Regions from separate parts of the Bacillus sp. FJAT-42376 genome, predicted to be linked through region 1. Evidence: riboswitches for the same ligand, from Rfam matches in the RefSeq annotation. Region 1 holds a riboswitch; each other region holds the start of a gene.
What was found. Region 1 has a riboswitch for S-adenosylmethionine ahead of CEF21_RS19190 (O-acetylhomoserine aminocarboxypropyltransferase/cysteine synthase family protein). Riboswitches for the same ligand answer to the same signal wherever they lie in the genome.

Region 1 (7,654 bases):
CACTAACCGGAACGACCGCACCTTTGTATTCTTTCTTAATGAAGTCCTGGATTTCTTTAGAATGGAGAACTTCAACAAGCGTTTTAATCGCCTTTTTATTCTCATCACCTTTACGGACAACAATTAAGTTCGCGTATGGCGATTCAGATCCTTCAATTGCAATCGCATCTTTGGATGGCTCAAGACCTGCATCAATTGCATAGTTCGTATTGATTACCACCGCATCCCCTTCATCATTGTTATAAATCTGAGGAAGAAGACCTGGTTCTACATCTGCTTCAAATTTAATATTCTTAGGGTTTTCAGCGATATCCTTAAGCGTTGCGTTTGCTTTATCAACACCGCTTTTTAGTTTAATAAGCCCTTTGCTCTCAAGCAATGTCAGAATACGGCCATGCTCAGCAACAGAGTTGCTCAAAATAACTTTTGACCCTTCAGGTAATTCATCAAGGGATTTGTACTTTTTAGAGTACACGCCCATTGGCTCAATATGGATGGCTCCTGCGCTTACGAAGTCATAATCTTTATTCTCTTTCATTTGCAGATCAAGATAAGGCTTATGCTGGAAGTAGTTCGCATCCAATTCTTTGCTTGCCAGTGTTTTGTTTGGAAGAACATAATCCTGGAAAGTCTTGATTTCAAGATCGACTCCCTTTTTCTCCAGAAGAGGCTTTGCTTCTTCAAGGATTTCCGCATGCGGTGTATTGGAAGCACCGACTACAATTTTCTCTGTCTTTTCTCCGCTTCCGTTTGATCCTCCTGTTCCGCAAGCTGCAAGTGCAACAGCCGAAAAAGCAAAAACGGTACTTAATAATAATTTCTTCATTTCTTTTCCCCCTAGCGTTTGTCTATTTTTTTTGTTATGGCATCTCCGATAAATTGGAGAATAAACACGATAATTAAAATTAACAAGGTTGCAATGAAGGTGACATCGTTATGGCTTCGCTGGAATCCTTCTAAATAAGCAAGATTCCCAAGTCCCCCGGCTGAAATGGCCCCAGCCATTGCGGTATAGCCGACTACAGCGATAGCCGTTACGGTAATTCCGGAAGCAAGCGCAGGCATAGCCTCAGGAAGGAGAACCTTCCAAATGATTGTTCCTGTAGAAGCACCCATTGAGCGGGCTGCTTCAATGACTCCTTTATCAATCTCACGGAGCGCGATTTCGACCATCCTGGCATAGAACGGTGCAGCCCCGATGATCAATGCAGGCAAAGCTGCATTCGGACCGAGAATCGTATGAACGATTGCTTTCGTAAAAGGAATGAGCAGGATAATCAAGATAATAAACGGAATGGAACGGAACACATTAACAAAGGCTGATACAATCACGTTTATCGTTCTGTTGGACCAAACATTTCCTTTGGAAGTTAAAAAGAGCAAAAGCCCGAGCAGCAATCCCAAAATGAACGTCGCCACTACTGAAAATGCAGTCATATAGAGTGTTTCGGCAGTTGCTTCCCATACATCTGCCCAATCTACATTAGGTAGCCATTGTTCAAGCATGTGCAACCACCTCCACTTCTACTTGATTGTCGGCTAAAAATTGCAGAGCACGGTCCATTTCTGTTTCTTCTCCGTCAATGTAAAGGAATAGGGCTCCATAGGCGCCGCTTTGCGTTTGGGAGATTTTCCCCTGCAGAATATTAACCTTCACATCGTAATTCCGGATGAGGCTCGTAACAACCGGCTGCTCGGTCGAATCTCCTACAAATGTCAGCTGAATGATCCGGCCTGACGGATAGGAATCAATTAGGTGGGCAATTGTCTCTTTTGTTTCTTCAGGCTCTGTAACCTGCTGAACAAAACGTTTCGTAATCGGGGCCTGAGGTTTTCTGAATACATTCAGGACCTCTCCCTCTTCAACAATTTTCCCATCCTCCATTACGGCTACCTTATGGCAGATTTTACGGATTACATGCATCTCATGCGTAATCAGCACGATGGTCAATCCAAGTCTCTCATTAATATCAACAAGAAGCTCAAGGATGGAATCCGTCGTCTGGGGATCCAGCGCAGATGTTGCCTCGTCACACAGCAGCACTTTTGGATTATTGGCCAGGGCACGGGCAATTCCTACCCGCTGTTTTTGGCCTCCGCTCAGCTCGGAAGGATAGGCGTTCTCTCTTCCTTCTAACCCAACGAGCCTGACTAACTCTTTAACCCGTTCTTTACGCTTCGCTGCTGGAATCCCTGCAACTTCCAGCGGAAAAGCGATATTATCAGAAACCGTACGGGACCAAAGCAAATTAAAATGCTGGAAGATCATGCTGATTTCCTGCCTTGCCTTGCGAAGCTGACTCCCTTTAATTTCACCGATCCGGTTCCCTGCTACCTCAACGGTCCCTGACGTCGGGATTTCCAGTCCGTTTAACAGCCTGATTAAAGAGCTCTTTCCTGCACCGCTGTAGCCGATGATTCCAAAGATTTCGCCTTTTTGAACCTCAAGATTCACATCATCAACCGCTTTGATGCTTCCCGACTTAACCGAATATACTTTTGACACATTAGTTAGCGTAATCATGCCTTCACCTTCTCTCTCATACGATCTGAAAATTAAAAGCTCAAGAAGAAGTAAACCGTCCAATGTTGTAAAAACAAAAATGCCTTTCTGCACAGATGAGCAGAAAGGCATTAATATTCAGGATACCTTTCTCTCATTTTTCAAAACGCCTGGGCATTTTGAGTGAATTGGCACCATTTCAGTCCGCTGACTGACGGTTGCCGGGCTTCATAGGGCACGTCCCTCCACCTCTCTTAATAAGAGAACAATCTATTATTCAATTGGGATGGTTTGAAATTTTATAAATATTTCAGATCTGAGAGTGATTCTATCACGATAGAAAAGAGGTGTCAACAAAAAATGTATTATTATTTTGCACTGGCTGTTAGCGACCGTTTGCCTGTTGCAGCAAAGATGGCTTCCTCCAGATCTTCAAGCAGGTCATCGGCATGCTCTATACCGACAGACAGGCGAATCATGTCTTCCGGAACCCCAGCTTCAGCGAGTTCTTCTTTGCCAAGCTGCTGATGGGTCGTGCTGGCAGGGTGGATAATTAAACTCTTTGCATCTCCCACATTCGCTACATGTGACCATAATTTTGTATGATTGATGATGGCTTTTCCCTCTTCCAGACCGCCTTCAATTCCAAATACGATAACAGCCCCTGCCCCTTTAGGCAAATAATGGTCTGCCAGTGCTTTCGAAGAGTGTCCATCTGCTTCGGGATACAGCACCCACTTTACAGCAGGGTGGTTTTGCAGGTAGCCGACCACCTTTCTTGTATTATGAATATGCTCCTTCATACGGACATGGAGAGTCTCCAGACCGAGCGTAAATTGAAAAGCATTATACGGACTGAGCGCCGGACCGAAGTCTCTCAATAGCTGAACTCTTGCTTTCACAATATAGGCGAGTTCCCTAAGCGCTTCTGCAAAAACAATATTGTGATAGCTTGGATCAGGGGTTACAAAGGATGGAAACTTTCCGGTAGACCAGTCAAACTTTCCTCCATCAACAATGATCCCTCCCAGTGTGGTCCCATTCCCCAGAAGCCACTTAGTAGCAGAATGCACGACAATATCCGCACCATGTTCGATTGGCCTGCATAAATACGGGGTGGCAAAAGTATTATCGACAATGAGAGGGATACCGGCTTCGTGCGCGATGTCAGCCACTGCTTTTACATCCAGTACCTGCAGGCTCGGATTTCCGATGATTTCGCCAAAAATGGCTTTCGTTTTTTGAGTAATGGCTGCTTTGAAAGATTCCGGGCGGGAGGCATCTGCAAAAATGGTTTTAATTCCGTATTTGGGAAGTGTGTTTGCGAATAGATTGTATGTACCTCCATACAAGTTCGATGCAGCAACAATCTCATCCCCTGCTTCAGCAATATTCAGGATCGCGAGAGTGATGGCAGCCATTCCGCTTGAAACAGCTAAAGCTCCTGCTCCGCCTTCAAGCTGGGCTACCCGTTCTTCCAATACCGTAACCGTAGGGTTATGGATTCTTGTGTAAATATACCCCGGCTCCTTTAAAGCAAAGAGATCTGCTGCATGATCGGTATCTTTAAAAAGATACGCATTTGACTGGTAAATCGGAACAGCTCTGGCTCCTGTTACCGGGTCTTCTTTAAGGCCTCCGTGCACTGCTACCGTTTCCTGCCTGAAGATTTTTTCACTCACTCCAATTCCCCCTGTTTTCATAATAAAAACCCCTTCCGGAGAAGAGGTGGATAGCCGTCTCTTCTCATCTGCCAGAAGTTCTCCTTCTGCTGGATTTAGCACCGTATCCTAAAGACCGGTTGCTGCGCTTTTTCCGGGCCAGTACCCTCCAGCGCTCTTGATAAGAGTATTTGTTTGAATTTTCTTTATATTACCTTTATTTAAGATATTTGGCAACCATTTACTTATTTCCTGTGTGGAATATTTCCCGAGAAATATGATGATTGCCCCGGAAATTAGGAGGGTAAAAAGGAATTTTGTCAAAACAAAAATAAAAACGCCGCATTATGCGCCGTCTTTTAAAATCAGGTTGTATAAAAACTCTACTGATTGAAAAGCATATTGCTTCGTCTGAAGCTTTCCTTCTTCAAAAATCATCAGGCACGGGACGCTTTCGACTTCCCATTTTTCAGCAAACCCCGGTAAATAATTGAGGTTGGCCATGTACAGGTCGGTCGACGGCAATGTTTCATCCACAACTGTAAGCATACGTTTTGCAAGCTGGCATGTACCGCAAAATGGTGTATACAAATATAAAATAAACCGGTCGCTTTTTATCAGTGCCGGGATGTTTTCTGCATTTATTTCAATCATCGCCAAACCAGAACTCCTTGCTATAAATATTTCGCCTGAACATCAATGTTCGCACTAAGCAGTACAGAAGCAATATGATGCTCTGGAGCTGAAGCTACTTCCTTATACATTTTATCAATGTACAAATGGGAAGCCTCGGGAAATTCCCTTAAAAACTGCTTTCTAAGCTTCTCTCCTGCTTCATCTGTATCCACAAGCACATACACGTCATTGTCAAAGTATTCATCAATCAGTTCATCCATTTTGGAAAGACTGATCGTGCCGTTTGTACAAATAATCTCTACAGGCTCATTGATGACTTCCTGAATTTTAATTTTATCGGACTTGCCTTCAACAATAATGATTTTAGAAGCCTCTGACATGAGCATCACCTATTCATTTTGTCTTTCTTTACATTATTCTCTTTTCATTGAGATGTTTCCTGCTGAATCCATCCCGCCTTTTTTGAGAAGGAATCATTATACGGATCATTAGCTGTTCCGCTTAAGCAAGACCAGTTTCTTATTCAAAGAGTAAAGCAAATGGAAGAATGAAGATAAGGCAGTGGACGGCTCCACTGCCTTATTGTTAACACCAGCCGTTTTGATCGTCGCAGTCCACGTACTTTTCATCCCGTTTTTCGGGAACATCAGCCATTTGAAAAAAACGGTTCTCCGCTTGCTCAATTCCGCTTTTCAATTCAAATTTGCTGCCATTTTCACCGTAAGTCATGGTTCCGATCGGCTGATTGTCCAAATAAAGATTCATTTGACCATTAGAAAATTTGCCGGTTACTTTATCCGTTACATCAATGCGCTGTTTTTTAAATGTCAAAGTGAGCCCTCCTTTTTACATAGGATGGCCCAACTTAATTTATGAAATGCTGGTTAAATTAGTCTTCGTTGGTCATTTCTGTGTATTGTTCTGCTGTCATTAAGTTCTCAATCTCACTTGAATCAGACGGCTCAATTACGATCATCCATGCTTTTTCGTAAGGAGATTCATTTACATATTCAGGATTGTCATCCAGGTCTTCATTCACTTCCACAACTTTACCGCTGATCGGTGCATAAAGCTCAGAAACGGTTTTAACAGATTCAACAGAACCGAATGGCTCGTCTGCTTTAATCTCCGTACCTGCTTCCGGAAGCTCAACGAAAACAATGTCCCCAAGCTCTGATTGTGCGAAATGTGTTATGCCTACTCGTACTTTATCGCCTTCTACTTTTACCCACTCATGTTCTTCGGAATAGCGAAGTTCGTTTGGTGTATTCATTTTATTCCCTCCAAAGTTCTATTGTTTATGGAAAAGACAGAGTCTCTTCTTACTTCCACAGCTGCTCAAATTCATTTTCTTTAAAACCGACAGTGACCTTGCTTCCGCTCGCTGTAATCGGTCTTTTAATAAGCATTCCATCTGAAGATAAAACGGTTAGCATTTCGTCTTCACTCATGCTGCTCAAACGGTCTTTCAAGCCCAGCTCACGGTATTTCTGACCGCTTGTATTGAAAAACTTCTTCAGTTCCAGACCGCTTTTGGAATAAAGATCTTTTAATGTCTCTTTACTCGGCGGATTTTCCGCAATATGTATAGCGTTTAGTTCGTGGCCATGCTCTTCCAGCCATTTTTTCGCTTTCCGGCATGTACCGCATTTAGGATACCAGTAAAAGTCCAACGTAATCCTCCTTATTGTACCATGCAGCCTTCCCATTATGTAGAAATAAACGCTCCTCACCAATCAGGCTGACTGAAAAGTTATAGCCTTATTTTACTCACCTTTGCTGCTCGTTTGCAAGGAGGAGCATTTTTAAAAGAAAAGACGCTGCATTTTCAATCCCTTTACGCATCTTCAGCAATGGGTTTTAAAATCAGCAAGAGCATGCAGGCCGGCCTGCATGCTCTAATTAAATTATATTTAATTTACATAGCGGTTTGCATCAATGATTGCAGCCGCAATTTCACGTTTCTTTGCAATAACGTTAATTGGAGTATAGCGTGTAAATTTGCGCAATGCGGAAATCATCATGCGAAGTGAATCGCCCGTTTCGATAGCGATCAGGGATTCCTTGGCATGTGCTTCGATTTCGTTAAACGCCTCTTGGCAGTATACTTGTGTATAGAGAAGCTTTTGGCTGTTTTTAGACTCTCCTGTAGCAGCGATTGCTTTCTCCGTACGCAGAATCGCTGACTCCATTGCGTAAATATTGCTCACAATATCCGCGATATTCACAAGAACCTCTTGTTCCTTTTGTAATTCTTTACCGTATTTCTGTGCAGCCAAACCAGCAATCATAATACCGATTTTCTTTGCATTTTTAAGCAAATGCTTTTCTTGTTCAAGTGTGCCTTCTCCTACTTCTTCCGGCATAAGCATCATTAGCTCTTCCTGAAGAGCCTGTGCTTTTTGCAGAAGAGGAAGTTCGCCTTTCATTGCTTTTCGAAGGAATGTACCCGGTACAAGGAGACGGTTAATTTCATTCGTTCCTTCAAAAATCCGGTTAATACGGGAATCACGGTATGCTCTTTCCACTTCATATTCCTGCATGAAACCATAGCCGCCGTGAATTTGTACTCCTTCATCCGCTACATAATCAAGTGTTTCAGATCCCAAAACTTTATTTAATGAACACTCAATCGCATATTCAGCAATTGAGGCAGCAACAGCGCGGCCGTCCTTTGTCTCCTCTTCTGAAAGCAAGCTCATTCTCTCTTCAAAAAGACCTACCGTACGGTATACAGAGCTTTCCATAGCGTATGTTTTGGAAGCCATGTTCGCAAGCTTCTCTTGAATGAGCGAGAATTTTGAAATTGGTGTCTTAAACTGCTGGCGCTGGTTCGCGTATTGAACGGAAACGT
Region 2 (7,654 bases), 1.7 Mb from region 1:
ATTCCAATTGTCGCTATGGATAGAAGCGGAATATTAGCCAAATTGGAAAGTCTTCGGTTTGAAACATAGCCTTTCACGTTATACTCAATGACAGCTCCCGCAGAAACAGCCAGTGCAAGGATCAGCATTTGAATCGGACGCTTTAGCGCGAAATTGCGGATTCCTTCCCAGTAGTAAGCAAGGAACGCACCAAAAGCAAAATAGAAAATCCAAACGGGCATAAAGGATTTACTCGCAATGAACTCGCCGACCGGTCCATCAAACGGGGCCTTTATTCCGTACATATTGTAGCTGATTAAAAACGACACAAACAGAAAAATTATAATGGTTGTCTGTGTTCTGAACAGTTTTTGAAGAAGCGGAAAAACAAGATAAAATTGCACAACAATGGAAATGAAATAAAGATGATAAAATGCCTTCCCCTGCAGGAATCCTCCCAGTTCTTCCATCGGATCGCCGATTCCCTGCCCGTTATAAATGTACATCATATAACGGTAGGCTACACTCCATAAAATAAACGGGATAATGACTTTGGCAAAGCGTGACTTCATAAACTTCCCAAACTGGAACCCTTTGTTCCGTACTTGGAAAAACAAAAGAAAACCGCTGATTACCGCAAAAATGGGGGTTCCGAACCGGCCGATCTGGTTCAGAAAATAAGAAAACCAGTTATACGTATCGCTGTTCATACCGGAATTTGTCGCAGACACATGTACCGCCACAACCGCTAAACAAGCGAAAGCACGCAGGAAATGAATTTCAAACAAATACGATTTACCGCTTTTCTTGCCAGCCTCTTTTGCCATATCAATCGCTCCTTTATATAAAAATAACTCCTCCATTATTTTAATCGTAAACGAAAGCGAAATGGGGCTGTTCCATCAAAAGCCATCTTTGGTCCAGTTTTGGACATAAGGCCTTAAGATAGAGAAACGGAACTTGTAAGCGCTAACTCACACAAATAGCGCGTAAGCAAAAAGTCATCTCTTAACTAAGATGGCTTTAAAATGGTGTTATTGTCATTAATTGCTGAAAAAGGCAGAATGGCGGTAAATCAAGGGTTTACAAGAAGCGGAGAAAGCAGCACGCAAATTCTGTCGAAATTTAGCGAACCTTCTTTTTTTGTAACATTCCTACAGGCAGACTTCGTGTTTGATTTGGCTGATTTCCGGCTGCTCGTACTGGAGGGAGCAAAGCATCCGATACCTGTCCCGCTTCTTTACTCGTAAAAAAACAGGGAAACGCTTAGAAGCGTCTCCCTGTTATAAGTTTAATGAGGCTACAGCCCCGTTTCCCATTAATTCGTATAGTTCTCTTCCAGTTTGCCGGCATCCGTTTTTTTGCTTCCTGCTTTCGGTTTCAGTCTCGGCAAACCGAAGGCAATGGCTAAAATTCCGCATAGAAGTGTAAGCATCGGATAGAAGGTATATGGCAGAATGCTTAAAGGAGAAGCTTTAACAAGCTGGGCACCTGCAAGCATTTGCGCACCATATGGAATCAGTCCCTGCACGCTGCAGGAGAAAATATCCAGGATGCTGGCAGATTTTCTTCTATCGATGTCATACTGATCCGCAATATTTTTAGCCAGCGGACCGGCTGTAATAATCGAGATGGTGTTGTTGGCAGTCGATAGATTTGTCGCACTGACAAGTCCGGCTATGCCAAACTCCGCTCCTTTTTTTGTACGGATGTTTTTCGTCATTGCATTAAGAAGGAAATCAATCCCGCCGTTATGCTTAATGATTTCAACCATTCCGCCAATCAGAACAGATAGGATGATAAGCTCGGACATTCCAGAGATCCCCTTCATCATCGTTTGAGAAAAGGACAGAAGGCTGAAGCTTCCATCCGCAAGCCCGATGATTCCGGTCAAAACAATCCCTCCACCAAGAACAGCTACAACGTTTAATCCAGCGAGAGCTGCAATGAGAACTCCGAGGTAAGGAAGCATTTTAACGAAACTGAAATCCTTCGGCTCAACCGCTGAGTTCATTCCAAGCGAAATGATGATCAGAATAACAGCTGTAACAATCGCTGCGGGAAGCACGATGAAAAAGTTCGTCTTAAACTTGTCCAGCATCTCGGTCTTCTGTGTCCGGACCGCAGCAATGGTCGTATCGGAGATAAAGGACAGGTTATCCCCAAACATCGCGCCTCCGATAACGGATGCAACCGCAAGAGCGACTGGAATTTCTGTTTCGCCGCTTATTCCTGCAGCAATCGGTCCGAGGGCTGCGATTGTCCCCATTGAAGTTCCCATTGATAGAGAAACAAAAGCAGCGATAATAAACAACCCGACAACAAGGAAACTTTGAGGGAAGTACGTTAACGCAAGATTAACGGTTGATTCAACTGCTCCCATTCCCTTTGCCGCTTCAGAGAACGCACCGGCAAGAATATAGATAAAGACCATAATCATAATATCCGGATGCCCTGCCCCTTTGGCGAACCGTTCAACCTTTGACGTCAGATTTTCCTTTCGATTCATAAACAGTGCAGCAGCAACGGCAACAAGGATCGCCACTACCATCGGAAGCTTGTAGAAGTCGCCCGTAATCACACCGGCTAAAATAAACAGCGCTATGAAAATCATCAATGGCAATAAGGCCACCGGATTTGCTTTCAATCCATTCTTTCTATCCATGTTCTCCACCTCACAACAATTCTGTTTTCCCTTTTTTTCAAGCTATAAAAAAGACCCCTTCTTATCCTTTTAAGAAGAGGCCTTAATACACAATGGTCAGGACACTCTTCTTATCTTCCAAGCATGGAAGCTTGCTGGATTTGGCACAGCACTCTTAATAAGTCCGCTGCCGAGGCATCGCAGGGCCAGTCCCTCCGCCTCTCATGATAAGAAGTTGGAATCAATTTATGGGGGTTTTCAAAAACAATCTTTTACTACCTTACTGGCTGCCGCAAAAAATGTCAAACAAAAATCTCCCTCTTTTTACTTTCCTGAAAAAACATTTGGATTGATAAAACATTAGGAAAACCCTTACAATGCTATCATAAAAAGATATACGATTCCACACTTCACGTATACCCTTTACCTCGACTTACTTTTTTTACCACTCTTTTTCAACACTTCTTTACGCTTTTAAAAAAAAATGAGTTCTAATGCATGCCCAAACACAGGATTTGCAAAATCCTGTGTTTCGGACCTTTGAATCCAGCCTGTCAGCGGTCAGATTCTTTAAAATCAATTTTTTTCACTTTCTGTGTCTTTGGATCATACTCAACGGTTACATATAAGCCGAACTCTTTTGTACCCTGCCGCACCCATAACTTAAACTTCTCTTTGACTGTCCCTGTACCGGTATCTTCCTGACCAATATGCAAATAATCGAGCAGCTTCGCATCCGGATACTTCTTTTTCGCCTCCATGATGGCAATCCTTGACCATTTTGCATAGGCCGGTTCCTGCTGATGCGTTTGGGCATATGCAGCCCCTGGTTCTGCTATCCCTGCTAATACTGCGGTAATCAGACAGCAGGATATCCATTTTTTCATTGTGCAGCACATCCCTTTTTCTTTTAGGGTGGCGCAAAACAGAAAAAAAAGCCGTGCTTGCGCACGCCTTTTTTATCCAGTTTTTTTATTCAGCAAGCTGTGTTTTTTTCCGTAGGCAAAATAAACGACCAATCCGATTGCAAGCCAGATGACAAAGGCAATCCATGTCTGTTTTTGAAGCTGAAGCATCAAATACGCACAGGATACAAATGCTAAAATCGGGACAAGCGGCACGAGCGGGGTTCTGAAGCCGCCCTGATTGCCTTGTCCGGATGATCGAAGAACAAGGATTCCAATGGAAACGGACATGAAAGCGAAAAGAGTACCGATGCTTGTCAGATTAGCGAGTTCATCCAGGGGAATGAAGCCCGCAAAAATGGAAACAAGCACACATCCAAGATAAGTCGTTTTAACCGGCGTCTTTGTCTTTTTATTAATTTTCGACAGTCCATTCGGGAGCAGTCCGTCACGGCTGATCGCATAAAACAGACGGGACAGGCCGTACATCATCACGAGAAGAACCGTCGTCATTCCGGCAATGGCACCAATCGAGATTAAACCTGCTACCCAATCCTGATTAATATAATTTAGCGCAAAAGCAACAGGATTTTTCACATTAAGCTCTGTATAAGGAACAATCCCCGTCAGAATTCCGGAAACTACAATATATAGGACTGTACATACCGCAAGGGAAGCGATAATCCCAATCGGCATGTTCTTCTGCGGATTCTTTACTTCTTCGGCTGCAGAGGATACGGCATCAAATCCAATATAGGCAAAGAATACCGTCGCTGCACCTGCAGCAACTCCTGAGAAACCGAATGGCATAAACGGTGTCCAATTATCCGGTTTTACGTACCAGACTCCCACTGCGATGAAAAGAAGCACGACGACGATTTTAAGAATCACCATTATAGCATTAAGGCGCACTGACTCTCTTACTCCCTTTGTCAGAAGGAAGGTAATTAAAAAGGCAATCACAACTGCCGTAATATCAAAATACGTTCCATTTTCGGGTGAATACGCACTGGTCAGGGCTGTTGGAAGATGAAGGCCGAATCCGGCCAGCAATCCCTGGAAATAGCCGGACCATCCGCTTGCAACCGCAGCAGAGGCAAGACCGTACTCCAGCAGCAAATCCCAGCCCAATATCCAAGCCATCAATTCCCCGAATGTTGCATAGCTGTATGTATAAGCACTTCCGGAAACCGGGACACTTGAAGCAAATTCAGCATAGCACAATGCTGCAAATGCACAGGCAATACCGGCCAAAATAAATGATAAAACCAATGCAGGCCCCGCATGCTCGGCCGCGGCCACCCCTGTTAATACGAAAATTCCAGTCCCGATAATGGCTCCAATCCCGAGCATCGTCAGGTCAAACGCTCCAAGCGTTTTATTCAGGGACACCCCTTTACTTCCTGAATCTCTGATAATTTGATCAATCGATTTTTTCCTGAATACACTCATCCAATCACCCGCTGTTCAAAATATTCTGAAATATTTACATAATTTTTGAGATATCCTTAATTTAATCGAATGATGTCGAAAAATCAACCGTTTTTTGAAAATTTAATTTATTAAGACAAATCCCAATTCTGCACAGAGAAGCAGATTTACTGAACAAAACGGCATTTTCTCTATAGGGATGGTCATTGCCCGTCAACCATCTTCCAATAATAAAAATACTATAGGAAAAAGCCGGCATCTGCCGGCTTTTCCTTATTCCGATTCAGTTTTTGCACTGATGAGCCCGATGACAATTCCAAGCAAAGCCCCATAGGCAACCTCTTCAGGCTGGTGCCCCAAAAGCTCATTAAGCTCCTCTTTCTGCTTTACATGCCCAAGTCCCGGAAAATGACCGGAAAGGACCTCAATATCTTCATCAATATCATTCACAAGCTTCGCAATCTCACCTGTATGACGCCTGATCCCCTGTGCATCATACATTACGATTACGCCGAATATAACGGCTAACGCCGTCTCAATCGAGCTGCTTCCGTTTTTAGCTGCTACATATGTAGCCAGTGAAGAAACACCTGCAGAGTGGGAACTCGGCATCCCCCCCGTTGAAAATACCGGCCGCCAATCCCATTTGCCGGTCAGCCGTTTATGGCCAAAAATCTTTAATCCTTGTGCAATCCCTATTGCAGATAAAGCGGTCAATATTCCTCGATTTCTAATCAATTTCTTCACCTCGCGTGAGTTTAGTTTTAGACTGTTCCGCGGCAGCTATACACGTTCCAATATGTCTTATACCCGAATATAGGCAAGGTTAAAATTCTTATTATTTCTTGAGTTGCACTATGCCAGTTAAAGATGAGGATGATATCCTGCAGGAAAGCCCTGTTCAACCTGCTATGCAAAGAGACTAATGGAGCACGCTTGATCCATAATTTGGCCGGGACGCCGGATTATATTCTGTCCGGCGATGCCCGTTATTTAGCCGTTCCTTTCTTCTTTTTAGCCGTTCCCGCTCCTTTTCTGGCCGTCGCCATTCTTAATTTGTCCGTTCCAGTTTATCTGTCCGTTGGTGCCCGTTATTTAGCCGTTCCGTCCCCTTATTTAGCCATTCCCGCTCCTTTTTGGCTCTCGCCATTCTTAATTTGTCCGTTCCAGTTTATCTGTCCGTTGGGACACGTTATTTATCCAATTCGTTCCTCTTTTTAGCCATTCTCGCTCCCTTTCTGGCCGTCGCCATTCTTAATTTGTCCGTTCCAGTTTATCTGTCCGTTGGTGCCTGTTATTCAGCCGTTCCGTCACCTTATTTAGCCATTCCCGCTCCTTTTCTGGTCGTTCCCATTCTTAATTTGTCCGTTCCAATTTTTCTGTCCGTTGGGACACGTGATTCAGCCGTTCCGTCACCTTATTTAGCCATTCCCGCTCCTTTTCTGGCCGTTCCCATCCTTAATTTGTACGTTCCAATTTTTCTGTCCATTGGTCTACGTTATTTAGCCGTCCCCGCTCCTTTTCCGGCCGCTCCCATCCTTATCTTGTCCGTACCAATTTATCTAGCCGTTGGTCTACGTTATTTAGCCGCCGCTCCCGCACCTGCCGGCTTAGCGTTCTGATCTGTTTACACACAAAAAACCGCCCGCTCAAAGAGCGGACGGTTCTGCTGTATTGTTTAGAAGTTTAGTGCTGCTTCTTTTGCTTTTTCTACAGATTTACCGAAGATTTCATCAGCTGCTGCAGGATCTGCTGCCATTCCTTCAGCAAGAACAACTGTGACATCATTGATGCCAAGGAAGCTCATCACTGCGCGGAAGTAGCTTTCTGTGTGCTCCATGGATTGAGCAGGTCCTTCGGAGTATACTCCGCCGCGTGCTTCAATTAGAGCTACTTTTTTGTCGCCGGAAAGACCGACTGGACCATTTTCAGTGTATTTGAATGTTTTTCCAGCCACTGCGATTGCATCGATGTAAGCTTTCATCAATGGAGGGAATCCGAAGTTCCACATTGGAGCAGAGAATACGACTTTGTCTGCTTCAAGAAATTGATCTACAATCTGAGAAAGACGGGTAATCTTTGCTTGTTCTGCGTCAGTCAGCTCTTGTCCTGCAGCAAGTTTGCCCCAGCCGCCAAGAACGTCTGCGTCGATCATTGGAAGATCTGTATTGTAAAGGTCAAGTGTTTCCACTTTATCTCCAGTGTTTTCAGTTTGGTATGCATCAAGGAACGTGTTCGCTACACGTGCTGAGAATGACATTTCGTCACCTTTTGGATTTGCTTTTACATATAGAATGTTTGCCATAATTTATCTCTCCTTCAAATAGTTAGAAATTATATATTTTTTATTAAAGTATCTCGACTTCGAGGTTTATTCTATCTCACTTCCATTCTTCTGTCAACCAGATTGATTCAAAACATTCCCTGGTTTTAAATTTTGGGGAATGAGGGTAATTCATAAGTAAGCAATTGAATGGAAAGGATGAGAAAATAATGGATCAGCAGCAACTAAAAGAACAAATTGTGAAAATCATCGATCAAAATAAAATCGGGACACTCGCTACGGTGAAAAACCGCAAGCCGCATTCTCGGTATATGACTTTCTTTAATGAAAATTTGACCCTTTATACCCCAACAGATATTGAAACCCATAAAGTCGAGGAAATTGACGAAAACCCGAACGTTCATATTCTTC
Region 3 (7,654 bases), 270 kb from region 1:
CATCCGACGGTTTTTTGAAACCGTCATATACCGATGCCGCTGCAGTTTTTTCCTTTATCTGAACATCCCGGTCCTTTCCCCATACGTCATCGAGAAATTGATCCCGGCCTGAGTTATTCCGGTAAAATTTATACTGAACTGCGCTTTTTTTATAGTAGTCCTGATGATATTCTTCTGCTTGATAGAACGTATCGGCTTTTCTAATTTCCGTTACAAGCTTTGAATCAAATCGTTTTGTATGTTCAAGCTCTGCTCTGGATTTTTCGGCAGCAGCTTTTTGCTCGTTATTATGGTAGAAAATAGCGGATACGTATTGGCTTCCTCTATCGACAAACTGCCCGCCGGCATCGGTCGGATCAATCTGTCTCCAGAAGACCTGCAGCAATTCCCCGTAGGAAATTCTCGACGGGTCGTAAACAACCTGCACAGCCTCAACGTGTCCGGTTGAACCGGAGGAAACCTCTTCATAAGAAGGGTTTTTCTTCTCTCCTCCTGTATAGCCCGAAATCACTTCGTACACACCGTCCAGTTTTTCAAATGGCGGTTCCATGCACCAAAAGCATCCGCCTGCAAAAGTCGCGACGGCTTTTTTTGAATTCGTTTCAACTGCTGCAGCCGGCTCTGTTCCGTAAGAACGCTTTGTAAAATATTCCCCTATATTTGGCATAATCGCAAACAGAATGGCTGCGACCCCTGCGATGATTAATACTGGAAGCCATGTTTTCATGACCATTCTCCTTTCTGTTTTAGCGGAAGCGAAAACCAGAAATTGCTCCCCTTTCCTTCTTCACTGTAAACACCCATTTTCCCATGATGAAGAGTGATTAATTCCTTTGCAATAGCAAGCCCCAGTCCAGACCCTCCCAGTGCCTTATTTCTTGATTTTTCAGCCCGGTAAAACCGCTCGAAAATACGGGACTGATCGGATAAACTGATTCCGGCGCCCCTGTCCTTTACAGAGAAAACAAGAGAGTGCTCTTGTTTCCTCACAGTAATAGTGATGGGGCTGTTTTCTGGTGAATGCGCAATTGAATTTTGTATCATATTCGATAAAACCCTGATTATATGCTCCCTCATAACGGGGACCTGTGGCAGTTGTCCGTCAATGTCCACTTCGGGATGCACTTTCTTTTCTTTAAAAATCAGCTCAAACTGCTGCAGCACATCCAGCACAATCTGATCAGCGTGAACAGGCTCCGGATGGAAGGGCATCTGCCTGCTGTCAAGCTGTGAAAGCTCGAAAAGCTCTTGAATAAGCTTGCTTAAGCGATGGGATTCTTTTTTAATGGTTTCAAGATACTCATCTTTTTCTGCTTCATCTTTTACAATCCCGTCCTGAAGGGCTTCCACATAAGATAAGATGGAAGCGATCGGTGTCCTGAGATCATGGGAAACATTTGCAATCAGCTCTGTTTTGTATGCCTCAGACTTCCTCACTTCCTGAAACATGCGATCCAGTTTTACTGCCATCTCATTAAAATGACGGCCAAGTTCTTTAATTTCTGCCGGTCCTTTTTCAGCAACCCTGACATCAAACTCTCCCTGGGACATTTTTTTCGACTCAGATTTGATTTGGTTGACAGCTTTCATGAGCGGATCCGTAAGAAAGAAATATGCAAATGCAGAGATTGTGCCAGCTGCAAAAGTAATAATGGTTAAGATGAGGATCGACTGGTTCGGAATGGACATTTGCACGAAACTGATAAACAAAAAGACCAGAATGAGAGAGGTAGACAAAAAATTTGCCAGAATCAATGTAGTTCTGATTCTCATACCGGCTGCTCCAATTTATAGCCGATTCCCCATACCGTTTTAATGTACTCAGGTTCCGCAGGGTTCTTCTCAAGCTTTTCCCGGAGGCGCCTGATATGAACATTGACCGTGTTTCCATCCCCGGAAAAATCATACCCCCATACTTTTTCAAGCAGCTGTGACCTTGAAAACACTTGACCCGGATGGCTGGCCAGAAGCCAGAGTACATCAAATTCCTTAGCGGTCATCTCAATACCCGCACCCTCTGCTTTTACTTCCCTTGTGGAGGAGTCAATCGATATGGAGCCTATTGAGATCGAGTGCTTTGTCTCAGGTTTGAGTTTTGCCGTTCTTCTCAGCATGTTCTTTACTCTAAGGACAAGCTCTCTTGGACTGAAAGGCTTAGTTAAATAATCATCTGCACCTAGCGTCAGTCCAAGGAGGCGGTCCCGTTCCTGGCCAAGGGCAGTCAGCATAATCAGCGGAACATCCTCATCTTCCATCCTGATCTCCTCAGCCGCAGACCATCCATCCTTCATCGGCATCATGAGATCAAGGATAATCAAGTCAGGTTTTCCGTTTCTCCATTTTTCTAAGGCTTCAATCCCGTTCAAAGCGGTGTCTACCATATACCCCTCCCGCTCCAAATAGCGGCGGCATACATCAAGGATGGAAGGCTCATCATCGACCAGCAACACTTTCTTCATACTCTCTGACCCCTTTTTCCATATCGTTAGATAAACGGAAGAAATGTTTATAAGCGGCTTTATCCTTTTACTATATCCCAGCCTGACTTAAATAGATAAGAATCATGCTCTTTATCCTGAATTCATCTTATCCCCGTATGATTATCAAAGCATAAGCAAAAGATTAATTTTCTATTAACAATATAATTGCCCTTTGTAAGAAAACGAGTATTTCCAATAAAAAGATCATCCCATTTCCTTCCAAAACAAAAAGCCCGGAACCAAATTGGTTCCGGGCTTTATTTGCCGTTTCTTAAAGGACAGAGCGGAGTGCTTCTGCTTTGTCTGTTTGCTCCCATGGAAGCTCTACATCCGTACGGCCGAAGTGGCCGTATGCAGCAGTTTGCTTATAAATTGGACGGCGAAGGTCAAGCATTTTAATAATGCCTGCTGGGCGAAGATCAAAGTTATTGCGAACCGCTTCAACAAGAACTTCCTCGCTTGCTTTGCCTGTTCCGAATGTATCGATGGAGATGGATACCGGCTGTGCTACACCGATTGCATATGCAAGCTGTACTTCACATTTGTCAGCAAGACCGGCAGCCACGATGTTTTTTGCAACATAGCGCGCAGCATAAGCAGCAGAACGGTCTACTTTTGTTGCATCCTTGCCTGAGAATGCACCGCCGCCGTGACGAGCATATCCGCCGTACGTATCAACAATGATTTTACGGCCAGTCAGACCTGCATCCCCTTGAGGTCCGCCGATTACGAAACGTCCTGTCGGGTTGATGAAGTATTTTGTGTTTTCATCGATTAGTTCTGCAGGAACTACAGGTTTGATAACAAATTCTTTAAGGTTGCGCTGAATCTGCTCCAAAGAGATTTCAGGGTGATGCTGAGTTGAAATAACAATCGTATCCACACGGACCGGTTTATCATTTTCATCATACTCAACCGTTACTTGTGTTTTTCCGTCCGGACGAAGGTATGGAAGGATTTCTTCTTTCCGCACTTCTGCAAGACGGCGTGAAAGCTTATGGGCAAGAGAAATCGGAAGAGGCATAAGCTCTTTCGTTTCGTTGCACGCAAATCCGAACATTAATCCCTGGTCTCCTGCGCCAATTGCTTCAATTTCAGCGTCAGTCATCGTTCCTTCACGCGCTTCAAGGGCCTGGTCCACTCCCATCGCGATGTCAGCGGACTGCTCATCGATGGATGTCAGGACAGCACAGGTTTCTGCATCGAAACCATATTTTGCACGCGTATAGCCGATATCTTTAACAGTTTCACGAACAATCTTTGGAATGTCTACATAAGTGGAAGTCGTAATTTCTCCTGCAACCAGTACAAGACCTGTAGTGACAGAAGTTTCGCATGCGACACGTGCATTCGGATCATTTGCAAGAATGGCATCCAGGATGGAGTCTGAAATTTGGTCGCAAATTTTATCCGGATGGCCTTCCGTTACGGATTCTGATGTGAAAAGACGGCGTTTAATCGACATAGTAATTCCTCCTCTGATAATCGGGTGTTCTATTGGCAAGGTTCAGTTATGTACTTCCCCTCATTTTTTGAGACGGAACTCGTTCCCACTACTTATCTTTTGCTTTATGTTAAGAATCTTTCCCATTATAAAACCTAAGGAAAAAGATTCCAGACTGCATAAAAAAACCCTTCCTACTTAATAGAGGAAAGGAGTTATTTTTCAGCCTTTCACTCTTATCGCTCAAGGACTACAGCCTTGCGTCAGGTTAGCACCTTTGCATGAGAGAAAACAGAATGTTTTCAGAATCTTGCAGGTTGCTGGGCTTCATAGGGCCTGTCCCTCCACCAGCTCGGGATAAGAGAATCCGTTCAAGGACATATGATACCTCAGTTTTGAGGCAGATGTCAACATAAATTGACAAGGATTTATAGAGTTCAGACAAGACGGTTCACAGGATCATTTTTCATTCTGCCCCGTTACAAAAAAAGGCTAATTAAAGCATGTTGTTGATTAATTGTTTAACACCTGCTGATTAAAGCGGAAGGCGAGGGTCTCCTGCCTAGAGCAGCGGGACAGGTAATATCCTGCAGCCGCAAAGCAGCGAGGAGGCTCACCGCCTGCCCAACCCCTCATGCCGCGAAAATTACGAGTGCAGCCAGTATCAAGCTGTTATCCTGTGCCGGCAGGGCTATAAAGAAATTCTCTGCTGTCATTCAGCAGATGCGGAGTTCAGTTAATATTTTTATGCTTTCTGGTCATGTGCAGTTGCATTTTCTGAGGCTGAACGTAAAATACATCTATTAGTATAGACTAATTAGTTTAATGTGTTATACTTTTTATGAATCATTTAATTACGAGCAAAGGAAGGTATGGGGATGAATTCACTTGCGGCAACAAACGAGCTTTCGCTTTTACTTAAAGGGGAACATGTTTATCACAATTTATCAGTACCGCAGCTAGTTGAAAAAATTCTATCTAGAAACGAAGCCGTTCTTACTTCAACCGGTGCCATCCGTGCAACGACTGGAGCATATACTGGCCGTTCTCCTAAAGATAAATTTATTGTAAAAGAAGATAGCGTAAAAAGCAAAATTGAATGGGGTACGGTTAACCAGCCCATTTCCAGCGAAACATTTGAAAAACTTTATCATAAAGTACTTTCATACTTAAAAACACAGAAAGAGCTGTTCGTATTTGACGGATTTGCAGGAGCAGATGAACGATTCCGTCTGCCTATTAAGGTTGTGAACGAATATGCGTGGCACAGCCTTTTTGCAAATCAGCTCTTTATCCGCCCGGATGCCGGATCGGACCCTGCAGAAACAGAACCGTTCACCATTGTATCAGCACCCAATTTCAAAGCGGATCCTTCCATTGATGGAACGAACTCTGAAACGTTCATCATGATTTCCTTTGAAAAGAGAATCATTCTGATTGGCGGAACAGAATACGCGGGTGAAATGAAAAAATCGGTCTTCTCCATTATGAATTATCTTCTTCCGGAATCCGATATTTTTCCGATGCACTGCTCAGCTAATGTTGGCCAGGAAGGCGATGTCGCTCTATTTTTCGGATTATCCGGAACTGGAAAAACAACTCTTTCTGCCGATCCGAACCGCAAGCTGATCGGAGATGATGAGCATGGCTGGTCATCCAGCGGAGTCTTTAACATTGAAGGCGGATGCTATGCTAAATGCATCAATCTTTCAAAAGAAAAAGAACCCCAAATTTTCAACGCCATCCGGTTTGGTTCCGTTCTGGAGAACGTCGTTGTCGATGAATCGACCAGGGAAGCGGACTATGATCATGCGTTTTACACTGAGAATACCAGAGCCGCCTACTCTTTGGAAGCGATGGATAATATCGTCCTTCCGAGTATTGCCGGTCATCCGAATACGATTATTTTTCTGACAGCTGATGCCTTTGGTGTATTGCCTCCGATCAGTAAGCTGACAAAGGAACAGGCAATGTACCATTTCTTAAGCGGATATACGAGCAAGCTTGCCGGAACAGAACGGGGAGTTACTTCGCCTGAAGCGACATTCTCTACATGCTTCGGTTCTCCGTTCCTCCCTCTTCCTGCCCAGCGCTATGCTGAAATGCTCGGGAAGAAAATTGAAGAGCATAATGCAGATGTATACTTAGTCAATACCGGATGGACCGGAGGAGAATACGGAGCAGGCAAGCGGATGAAACTTGAATACACAAGAGCGATGATTCAGGCAGCACTTGAAGGGGATCTTGCTTCTGCAGAAATGCATCAGGATGCTATTTTCGGCCTGAGCATTCCATCCCATGTGCCAGGAGTTCCGGATGAAGTGCTCACTCCATCTAAAACGTGGGAAAACAAAGAAGCCTATGAGGCGAAAGCTAAATTGCTCGCTGAAAAATTCAATCACAACTTTACGAAGTTTTCTTCCATCAGACCGGAGATTGCCGAGCTTGGCGGACCTCTTGTCTAAAATCTAAATCGTCATGCTGACGTTATCAAATACTGATTACAGCTCATTTCCAGTTTAAAATTATAAAGGAATAGCTCCTTATAAGGGAAAGGCACAAATGGTGTCTTTCCCTTTTTGTGCAGGAATCTGTTTCTTTAACAGAACTGGGCCTCACTTTTCCCCCTTCATGTCTATTAACGGTCATTGTCTCCCTAAAAAAATCTTCCAAAATAATAAAATTTAAAACTTATATACACCTTCTTCATTTTTATGTTATCTTAATAACATCTTTCTCAAACGAACAAATGTATTTTCAAGGAGGACATCATGAATTTCCGTTTAGGCTTGTTACCGAAAATTTTTCTCGCCATTCTTCTCGGCATTGCTGCCGGTAAAATTTTACCTGAAGGTGCCATTCGCTTTTTCGCTACCTTCAATGGCATCTTTGGCAATTTTATTAACTTTGTGATTCCGCTCATCATTATCGGCTTTATAGCACCCGGAATAGGCCAAATCGGAAAAGGAGCAGGAAAACTGCTTGGATGGGCCACAGGGACAGCTTATGCATCTACCATTGCTGCAGGACTTCTTGCTTTTTTTGCCGGATCAATCCTTTTGCCTGGATTCACGGAAGGATTCAGCCTAAACAAAATGGGAAATCCCGAGGAATTTCTTCAAAAGCCCTTTTTTGAAATTGAAATGCCGCCGATCATGGACGTAGTAGGCGCTCTTTTACTGGCATTTACACTCGGAATCGGGATGGCTTCCATCAAGGGAAATTCGTTAGTAGCGGTTTTGGAAGACTTTAGGCAGATTGTCGAAAAACTGATTGCCGTCATCATTATCCCGCTCCTTCCTTTTTACATTTTTGGAATTTTTGCGAATATGACGTTCGGAGGCCAGGTTGAATCGATTCTTTCCGTTTTTGCAAAAGTATTCGCTATGATTATTATTCTTCATTTTATTATGCTTCTATTGCAATATTCAGCAGCAGGGGCGATTTCAAAAAGCAATCCGTTTAAACTGCTTAAAATCATGCTCCCGGCGTATTTCACTGCGCTCGGAACCCAATCTTCAGCTGCTACCATCCCCGTCACGCTTGATCATATTAAAAAGACGGGGAAAGCAGATGAAAGAACAGCAGAGTTTACCATCCCGCTGTTTGCAACCATTCATTTATCCGGCAGTACCATTACACTGGTAAGCTGTGCGATGGGAGTCATGCTCCTGAATGGGACAAGCCCTTCTTTTCAAGCCCTTCTTTTCAAACCCTTTTTCCGTTCATT
Region 4 (7,654 bases), 1.9 Mb from region 1:
CTATGATCACCATGGACGGCTAGTAGATGCCAATACATCCTTCTGCCAGAACTTCGAAATTCAGAAAAATCAGCTTTCTTCCTACCGGCTCAAAGACTTTATTGATAAAGAAAGCCATTTTAAAATTGAACAGACGTGGAAACTGTTATCCAAATCCGGAAAAGCCAAAGGAGATCTCCCTGTGCGCCTGAAAAGCGGCACAAGGAAAATCTTTGAATTTACGACCACAGCTAATATTCTGAATGGCTATTACATGTCGATTATGAGGGACATAACCGAAAAGAGAAGCATGGAAGCAGAGCTTCATAAGAGTGAAGTCCGTTTTCGGGAGATATTTGAAAATGCTATGGATGCCATTGTGATATGGGATAAAAGAGGAAGGATTTTAAAAGCAAACCGCTGGGCAACCCGTATTTTTGAGCTTTCCATGGACGGTTTGCTGAAAAGTTCCATTACAGATTTTCTCGATGAAGAAGACCCGCGTTATCAGGCGGCTTTCCGGCATTATATGACGACAGGCTCCATCAGGCAGGAGCTCCGCTTTCACATGCCGAACGGACAATGCAAGGACCTTGAATTCACTTCCAAAGCAAATGTCTTTGAAGGCCAGCATCTGACCGTTTTGCGCAACGTGAGTGACCGGAACCGGATGGAAAAAGAATTGAGGGAAAGCGAAGAAAAGTTCAGAAAGATTTTCAGCGGGGCGCTGGAAGGGATTGTATTGTTCGACAGTCATTACAGGATTATCGCGGCAAATCCTGTTTCCGCCAAAATATTTGAAATGACGCATGAGGAAATTGAACAATGCAACCTTTATTCGCTGCTTTTCCCGGATAAAAGCAAGCAGCCTTCCGATTTTCTGGCGGAATTTCAAAAAGAAGAAGAAGGAACGGAAGAAATTCATTTACAATCTAAAAACGGGCAAAACAAAATATTAGATTTCTCTCTCAAGCTAAATTTAAATGAAAATATGCATTTGGCTATTTTCCGGGATGTCACAGAACGAAAAGAACTGGAAGAAAGGCTCCGGAAATCGGACACATTAAATGTAGTGGGTGAGCTCGCTGCAGGGATTGCCCATGAAATCCGCAATCCGATGACGGCCCTTAAAGGGTTTATTCAGCTGCTTGAAGGAAGTGTTAAAGACGACTTTGGCATGTATTTTAATGTCATCAAGTCGGAGCTGAACCGCATTGAATCCATCATTACAGAATTTCTTGTGCTTGCAAAACCTCAGGCTGTACATTTTGAACAGAACAGCATTGTCAAAATCATGAAGGATACGATGGAATTGCTCAATGCCCAGGCGATTTTTTCGAACGTTCAGCTCGAGCTGTCCGAAGAAGGGGACATTCCGTCCATTTACTGTGAACCGAACCAGATGAAACAAGTTTTTATTAATATATTAAAGAATGCCATAGAAGTCATGCCCGGCGGCGGAACGGTCAAATCGGTCCTTAAAATGCAAGGTCCCGATCAGCTCAGTATTTCCATAAAAGACGAAGGAAACGGAATTCCGGAAGATAAGCTGAAAAGACTGGGAGAGCCTTTTTATACAACAAAAGACCGCGGCACTGGCCTGGGACTTATGGTAAGCTATAAAATAATTGAAGAACACCGCGGTAAGGTAAGAGTGGAAAGCAAAGTGGGCAAAGGAACGACTTTTTTTATCACACTGCCAGCGGGAAACCATGAGGTGAAATAAGTGCCAGGATATATTTGTGTTGAAACGCCCATTGGTCCATTAAGGGTTGTTTCAGATGGAGAATCTATAACGAGGGTCGACCTTCCCGGATCTGTTATGCCTTCCAGTCAGGAAGCCGCTGCCGATTATCCAATATTAATAGAAGCAAAAAAACAGCTGGAGGAGTACTTCAGCGGGTCAAGAAATGAGTTTGACCTGCCACTATCCATCATAGGTACACCTTTTCAGATGAGGATATGGGAGGCCCTTAGGGAGATCCCTTTCGGCCAGTCACTGAATTATGCAGAAATTGCTGCAAAAGCGGGCAGTCCAAAAGCGGTTCGCGCAGCCGGACAGGCAAATAAAGCGAATAAACTGCCTATTTTTATTCCCTGCCACAGAGTAATTGGGAAGAATCAGTCCCTAACCGGATATGCCGGGTCAAAAACTGATTTGAAAGCTATTCTGCTGGAGCATGAGAAAATAGAATTTAACAGATAAAGCCGGATGAACTGTTTCCGGTTTTTTTTACGCTTGTCACCAATATGCAGCAGCGACATATTATTTAGTAAAGGAATAAAAGTTTCCCTGGGGCAATAAAGGAGGAGTAAACATGCTGAAGCCAGGCAGACAGGCAAAAGTGGCCGCATATGCAGCCCTTTTTCAGAAGGCAAACGTGCTATCTAAAGAACAGGCAGAGTTGATTGTAAAACTCCAAAAATAATTGACAGAACTTGGTGGTGAGATTATTATCTAATTAGATGATAATCGAATAAGGAGATGGTGGTTTTTGCAGCTAAACCGTTTAGTCCAGTTTCATAAGGCGATGGGTGATCCGACAAGGCTTAGAATCATTGCCATTTTGTCCGGGGGTCCGAAGCACGGCCAGGCACTGGCAGGGATCCTCGGGCTCACTCCGCCAACCATTACTCACCATTTGGCGAAGCTGAAAGAGATGAATCTTGTGCATCAAAAGAGAGAAAAAAACACCATCTATTATTTTCTTCAGGAGAAGGTCATTGCTAGCCATGCAGGGGATATTGTCCGTCTTTTGGAGCCGAAGGAGGGAACGGGAGTGAAAGAACTGTCCGGAGAGCACATGAAGGTCGTTCAGAACTATTTGACAAAAGAAGGGAAATTGAAAACGATCCCCTCTCAGCGGAAACGCAAGCTTATGGTCCTTTTCTACATAGCGAAAGAATTCGAAGCAGGACGAAAATACACCGAAAAAGAGATAAATGAAGCAATCAAACGGTTCCACGAAGATTTTGCCACAATCCGCAGAGAATTTATTGTAAACGGAATCATGTATCGGGATAACAGCATATATGAACTCAATCCAAAAGAGCTGTGGGCGGGAATTGAAGGATAGCCTCCGCTTATATAAGCAAACAAAAAAAGAGCCTGTGCCGAGGCTCTTTTTCTAATGGATCAAACAGCTGATTCCTCTTTGAACAGGACGCTGATGGCTTCTTTTAAGTCTCCGGTGAGAACGCCTTTCTCCGTCACGATGCCGGTAATCAGGTTTGCCGGGGTCACATCGAAAGCCGGATTAAACACCGGAACGCCGTGCGGTGCGATCCGCACCCCTGCAAGTTCGGTGATTTCCTTTGGATCCCGCTCCTCAATAGGAATTTCCGCACCTGTTTCAATGCTGTAGTCGAAGGTAGAAAGGGGGGCAGCAATGTAAAAAGGGATGTTGAACGCTTTTGCCAGGATGGCTAAATTATAGGTTCCGATTTTATTTGCCGTATCTCCATTTCTTGCGATCCGGTCCGCACCGGTAATAATGGCTGAAATGTTCTTCTCCTGAATCGTGAAAGCCGCCATACTGTCGGTAATTAAGGTTACATCGACCCCAGCTTCCATAAGCTCCCATGCGGTCAGCCTCGCACCCTGGAGCACAGGCCGTGTTTCACAGGCGAAAACCTCCAGCGGGAAATTCTGTTCTTTCGCCAGATAAAACGGAGCGAGAGCTGTACCGTAGCGCGCGGTAGCAATCGAGCCGGCATTGCAAATGGTCATGATCCGGTCCTTTTTCTGAAAAAGCTTTAGCGCATGCTGCCCGATTTGTCTGCAGGTTTCTTCATCTTCCACTTGAATTTGAATCGCTTCATGGATAAGAATGGTTTTGGCTTCATTTACAGATTGGGCTCTTTGGCAGGATTGTTCCAGCCGGTTTAAAGCCCAGGCCAAGTTAACAGCAGTCGGTCTGGAGCCGGCAAGATAGGCTTGCTCTTTTTTCAGTCTGATATGAAAAGAGTGAATATCTGTTTCTTCATAATGGGAAGCGGAAAGGGCAAGCCCGAATGCAGCCGTGATGCCGATGGCTGGAGCTCCGCGCACTTTTAGACTCTGGATGGATTCCCATACATCTTCAATCGTCTTTAATTCTATATATTCCGTTACGGACGGAAGTTTCCGCTGATCCAGCAGGGAAATAGAGCTGTCCTTCCATTCTACTGAACGGGGTATGGAAAATGATAAATTTGTCATGTTGCAGAATCCTCCTGTTAACGTGCAATGGCATGGCGGAAAAAACGCTTCAGCTGGCCGGGCTCCGTGATATTGCGGCGCTGTTTAATCAGTTTCTTTCCAAGTTCCAAGCTTTGGATTTTTGTTTCAATTTTTCTTTCGTACGGTTCAATCGTATCCAGGTCGGCTACATGGGCAAGGCCGATAGTGCGGCGGATCACCTCACAGCCTGCAAATCCGATCGTATCTTCAAAGATGGATTCCAATGTATGTTCGAGATAGCCATCAACCTCTGCATAACGCTCAAGACTGTCTTTTTTCCATGCTTCCGTAAACGTTTCTTCAAAGGTGTTCCATGCTTCTTCAATCGCTTCAAAAATGAAATCCTGTTCGTGCTCATCTCTTGATAGAGCATTTAGCAGGAGATTGGCTATAAACTGGCCGGGGTCAAATCCGATTGGCCCAAAGAAGGCAAATTCCGGATCAATTACCTTTGTTTCGGTTTCACTTACAAAGATGCTTCCGGTATGAAGGTCTCCATGGAGCAGAGCATCTGCCTCCGTCAGGAACTTCCTCTTCAGCTTCGCGGCCTCTAGCTTCACGTGAGTGTCTGCCCAAAGTGCTTCGGCCGCTTCCTTCAGCTCTGGTTCAAAATCATTGGAATCATGGTCGAAAAACGGATCCGTAAAGACAAAATCCTCTGTGATTTTGCATAAATCCGGATTCGAGAATTGCTGGACAAGCTGCTTTTTAACATGAGGCTTTAATGCAAAATCACTTGTATAAAATAGGGTTCTCGCCATAAACGTTCCAATATGCCCTGCCAGTGCCGGAAGATTTTTTCTTTCCATCAGCGCTTTTCTCGCGATTTGCAGATGAGACAGGTCTTCCATTACTGTGATTGCCAGCGTCTGGTCCGTATAAAAGACCTCGGGTACGAGCCCCGGTACGAACTCTGCCTGTTTCACAAGGGCGCTGCTTTCAATCCGTGCCCGGTCCAGCGTCAGCGGCCATGATTCGCCGATCACTTTTGCATAGGGAAGCGCCTGTTTTAAAATGACGCCTTTGCCGGATTTGGGATCGGTGATATGAAAGACAAGGTTTAGGTTGCCGTCGCCGATTTCTTCGCAGTGAAGGACTGTCTGGTCCTCGAATAGTCCGAGTCTGACTGCGAGTGCGACAGCAGAGCTCTCAGTAAGCGGTTCATAAAGTGATGATTGTGGAATGGCCATCTTAATTTCCCTCCTGATTTCCTGATAAAGACAAATGAAAAAGCCTCTTTCCTTTTGAGAAAGAGGCTTGAAGAGACAGTCTTCGCACCTCTTATCTCCCAGAAAGATTGATTCTTTCTGCCGGATTTAGCACCGTGCCTTATGGAGCGTATAGCTCCGGCGCTGACTTTTGCGCCCCATTTCACAATGGTATTACGGTCGGTTGCTGTTGGGGTCAACGGGCCAATTCCCTCTCCCAACTCTCGATAAGAGTTTCATTTATAATTTTTTGAATGTTTTTATTGTTTTGTAATCACTTGATGAAAATGTTACCAGTACAAGAATGCACCTGTCAATCCTTTTTTACAAATGATTGATAAAATTCAGGACGGCGATCCTGGAAGACAGGAATTTGGCTGCGGATTTTTTTAATCTCTTCCAAGTCCACTTCAGCCCGCAGAATTTCTGCCTCCTTTCCCGCTTCGGCCAAAATATTGCCCCATGGGTCAATGACAATGGAATGGCCGGCAAATTCGTTTTCCGGATCCGATCCGGATCGGTTGCATGCTACAACAAATGCCTGGTTTTCGATGGCTCTTGCAATGAGCAGGGACCTCCAGTGTTCAAGACGCGGAAGAGGCCATTCTGCCGCTACGAATAATATTTCCGCCCCCTGTGCAGCATGCTCGCGCATCCATTCAGGAAAACGGATGTCATAGCAAATGAAGCCCGCACAGGTTACGCCGTCCGCTGTAAAAAGGCCGCTTCCTTTTCCGCCCGTTAAATAGCGGTGCTCGTTCATCAGCTTGAATAGATGAAGCTTACTGTATTCATGAATGTGATTTCCTTCTTTGTCATAAATGAGCATCGTGTTCGTCACTTCATCGCCGGATTTTTTAGCAATCGAACCTGCAACAAGCGTCGTCCCATACTTTTTTGAAAGGGAGGAGAGAAATTGATGGGCATCCCGGCCACCGGCATCAGCAATCTCGTCCAGTCTTGTCAGATCGTACCCGGTATCCCATAATTCAGGAAGAACGATAAAATCTGATTTACCAGCCTTATGCGCTTCTTCAAGTGCTTCGGCAACACGCCGTTTATTTTCTTCCGGATCTCCGAATGCAATATCGTATTGAATACAGCTAATGGTGTATGTCATCCCGTCCCAGCTTTCTATCGGTAAATTTTTGCTTTACTTTTTGTACCTAACACTATATGATTTGGGACTAGAATTTCAAGAATTTTTTGAGAAGGTGAAAAAATTGAACCAATTTGAGCCATCCCGGCTGCTCCGCCGTTTGCCAGAACAGTTCTTTGCAGCACTGTCCCTGAAGGCGGCAAAAAAGATAAAAGAAGGCTATGACATCATTAACCTTGGACAGGGGAACCCGGATCAGCCGACCCCGTCCTTTATTGTAGAGGCCCTGCAAAAAGCTGCCGGAGACCCGCTGAATCACAAATATTCTCCCTTCAGAGGGAAACAGTCACTGAAGGAAGCAGCGGCAGCATTCTATCAAAGAGAATACGGCGTTTCCCTTGATCCAGAAACGGAAATCGCTGTCCTGTTTGGCGGAAAGGCAGGCCTGGTGGAGCTCCCGCAGTGCCTGATGAATCCTGGAGATATGGCCCTCGTACCGGATCCCGGCTACCCCGACTATTGGTCCGGAGTGGAAATGGCGGGAGCGGAAATGCACACAATGCCGCTGCTTGAAGAGAACGGTTTTTTGCCTGATTATAAAACCATCCAGCCGGAAGTCCTGGATGAAGCAAAGCTTATGTTCCTGAATTACCCGAACAACCCTACAGGGGCAGCGGCAACAGAGGAATTTTTTGAAGAGACGGTCCGATTAGCCCGTAAGCATCATATTTGTACAATCCATGATTTTGCCTACGGTGCGATTGGCTTTGACGGGGAAAAGCCCCTGAGCTTTCTGCAGACTCCGGGTGCAAAAGAAGTGGGAATTGAAATGTATACCCTGTCCAAAACGTTCAACATGGCGGGCTGGAGAGTGGCCTTTGCTGCAGGTAATCGATCTGTTATTGAGGCGATTAATCTGTTTCAGGACCATATGTACGTGAGCGTGTTTGGCGCGGTTCAGGATGCCGCTGCGGCAGCGCTGCTGAACGGGCGGGAAAGCATAAGCGGGCTCGTTGAGATGTATGAAAACCGAAGGAACACGCTCGTCCGGGCATTCAGAAGTATCGGCTGGGAGATTCAGGCACCGAAAGGAAGTTTTTTCGCCTGGCTGAAAGTACCTGAAGGGTATACGTCCCAGGAATTTGC

Region 2: it holds a riboswitch for S-adenosylmethionine, as region 1 does, so the genes downstream of both, CEF21_RS06445 (Na+/H+ antiporter NhaC family protein) here and CEF21_RS19190 (O-acetylhomoserine aminocarboxypropyltransferase/cysteine synthase family protein) in region 1, are expected to answer to the same signal.
Region 3: it holds a riboswitch for S-adenosylmethionine, as region 1 does, so the genes downstream of both, metK (methionine adenosyltransferase) here and CEF21_RS19190 (O-acetylhomoserine aminocarboxypropyltransferase/cysteine synthase family protein) in region 1, are expected to answer to the same signal.
Region 4: it holds a riboswitch for S-adenosylmethionine, as region 1 does, so the genes downstream of both, mtnK (S-methyl-5-thioribose kinase) here and CEF21_RS19190 (O-acetylhomoserine aminocarboxypropyltransferase/cysteine synthase family protein) in region 1, are expected to answer to the same signal.

What each region holds. Positions count from the first base shown of each region.
Region 1 covers NZ_CP033906.1:3,802,788-3,810,441, forward strand. The annotation lists gene metQ (methionine ABC transporter substrate-binding lipoprotein MetQ) at 1-826, opposite strand, end outside; gene CEF21_RS19180 (methionine ABC transporter permease) at 838-1,506, opposite strand; gene CEF21_RS19185 (methionine ABC transporter ATP-binding protein) at 1,499-2,524, opposite strand; SAM riboswitch class I at 2,655-2,767, opposite strand; gene CEF21_RS19190 (O-acetylhomoserine aminocarboxypropyltransferase/cysteine synthase family protein) at 2,872-4,206, opposite strand; SAM riboswitch class I at 4,247-4,352, opposite strand; gene CEF21_RS19195 (thioredoxin family protein) at 4,510-4,818, opposite strand; gene CEF21_RS19200 (toprim domain-containing protein) at 4,839-5,186, opposite strand; gene CEF21_RS19205 (YusG family protein) at 5,386-5,631, opposite strand; gene gcvH (glycine cleavage system protein GcvH) at 5,690-6,073, opposite strand; gene CEF21_RS19215 (arsenate reductase family protein) at 6,123-6,479, opposite strand; gene CEF21_RS19220 (acyl-CoA dehydrogenase family protein) at 6,714-7,654, opposite strand, start outside.
Region 2 covers NZ_CP033906.1:1,255,359-1,263,012, reverse strand. The annotation lists gene CEF21_RS06455 (acyltransferase) at 1-806, opposite strand, end outside; gene CEF21_RS06450 (hypothetical protein) at 1,008-1,229, shown strand; gene CEF21_RS06445 (Na+/H+ antiporter NhaC family protein) at 1,298-2,644, opposite strand; SAM riboswitch class I at 2,752-2,857, opposite strand; gene CEF21_RS06440 (DUF3889 domain-containing protein) at 3,178-3,510, opposite strand; gene bcaP (branched-chain amino acid transporter BcaP) at 3,583-4,980, opposite strand; gene CEF21_RS06430 (divergent PAP2 family protein) at 5,233-5,706, opposite strand; gene CEF21_RS06425 (hypothetical protein) at 5,896-6,180, shown strand; gene CEF21_RS06420 (FMN-dependent NADH-azoreductase) at 6,638-7,264, opposite strand; gene CEF21_RS06415 (pyridoxamine 5'-phosphate oxidase family protein) at 7,453-7,654, shown strand, end outside.
Region 3 covers NZ_CP033906.1:3,530,670-3,538,323, forward strand. The annotation lists gene msrB (peptide-methionine (R)-S-oxide reductase MsrB) at 1-727, opposite strand, end outside; gene CEF21_RS17680 (sensor histidine kinase) at 724-1,773, opposite strand; gene CEF21_RS17685 (response regulator transcription factor) at 1,770-2,459, opposite strand; gene metK (methionine adenosyltransferase) at 2,752-3,945, opposite strand; SAM riboswitch class I at 4,158-4,288, opposite strand; gene pckA (phosphoenolpyruvate carboxykinase (ATP)) at 4,803-6,389, shown strand; partial or broken gene CEF21_RS17700 (dicarboxylate/amino acid:cation symporter) at 6,696-7,654, shown strand, end outside.
Region 4 covers NZ_CP033906.1:1,866,462-1,874,115, forward strand. The annotation lists gene CEF21_RS09420 (PAS domain S-box protein) at 1-1,705, shown strand, start outside; gene CEF21_RS09425 (methylated-DNA--[protein]-cysteine S-methyltransferase) at 1,706-2,185, shown strand; gene CEF21_RS09430 (DUF2087 domain-containing protein) at 2,475-3,056, shown strand; gene mtnA (S-methyl-5-thioribose-1-phosphate isomerase) at 3,116-4,180, opposite strand; gene mtnK (S-methyl-5-thioribose kinase) at 4,198-5,391, opposite strand; SAM riboswitch class I at 5,480-5,643, opposite strand; gene CEF21_RS09445 (carbon-nitrogen family hydrolase) at 5,723-6,529, opposite strand; gene CEF21_RS09450 (pyridoxal phosphate-dependent aminotransferase) at 6,633-7,654, shown strand, end outside.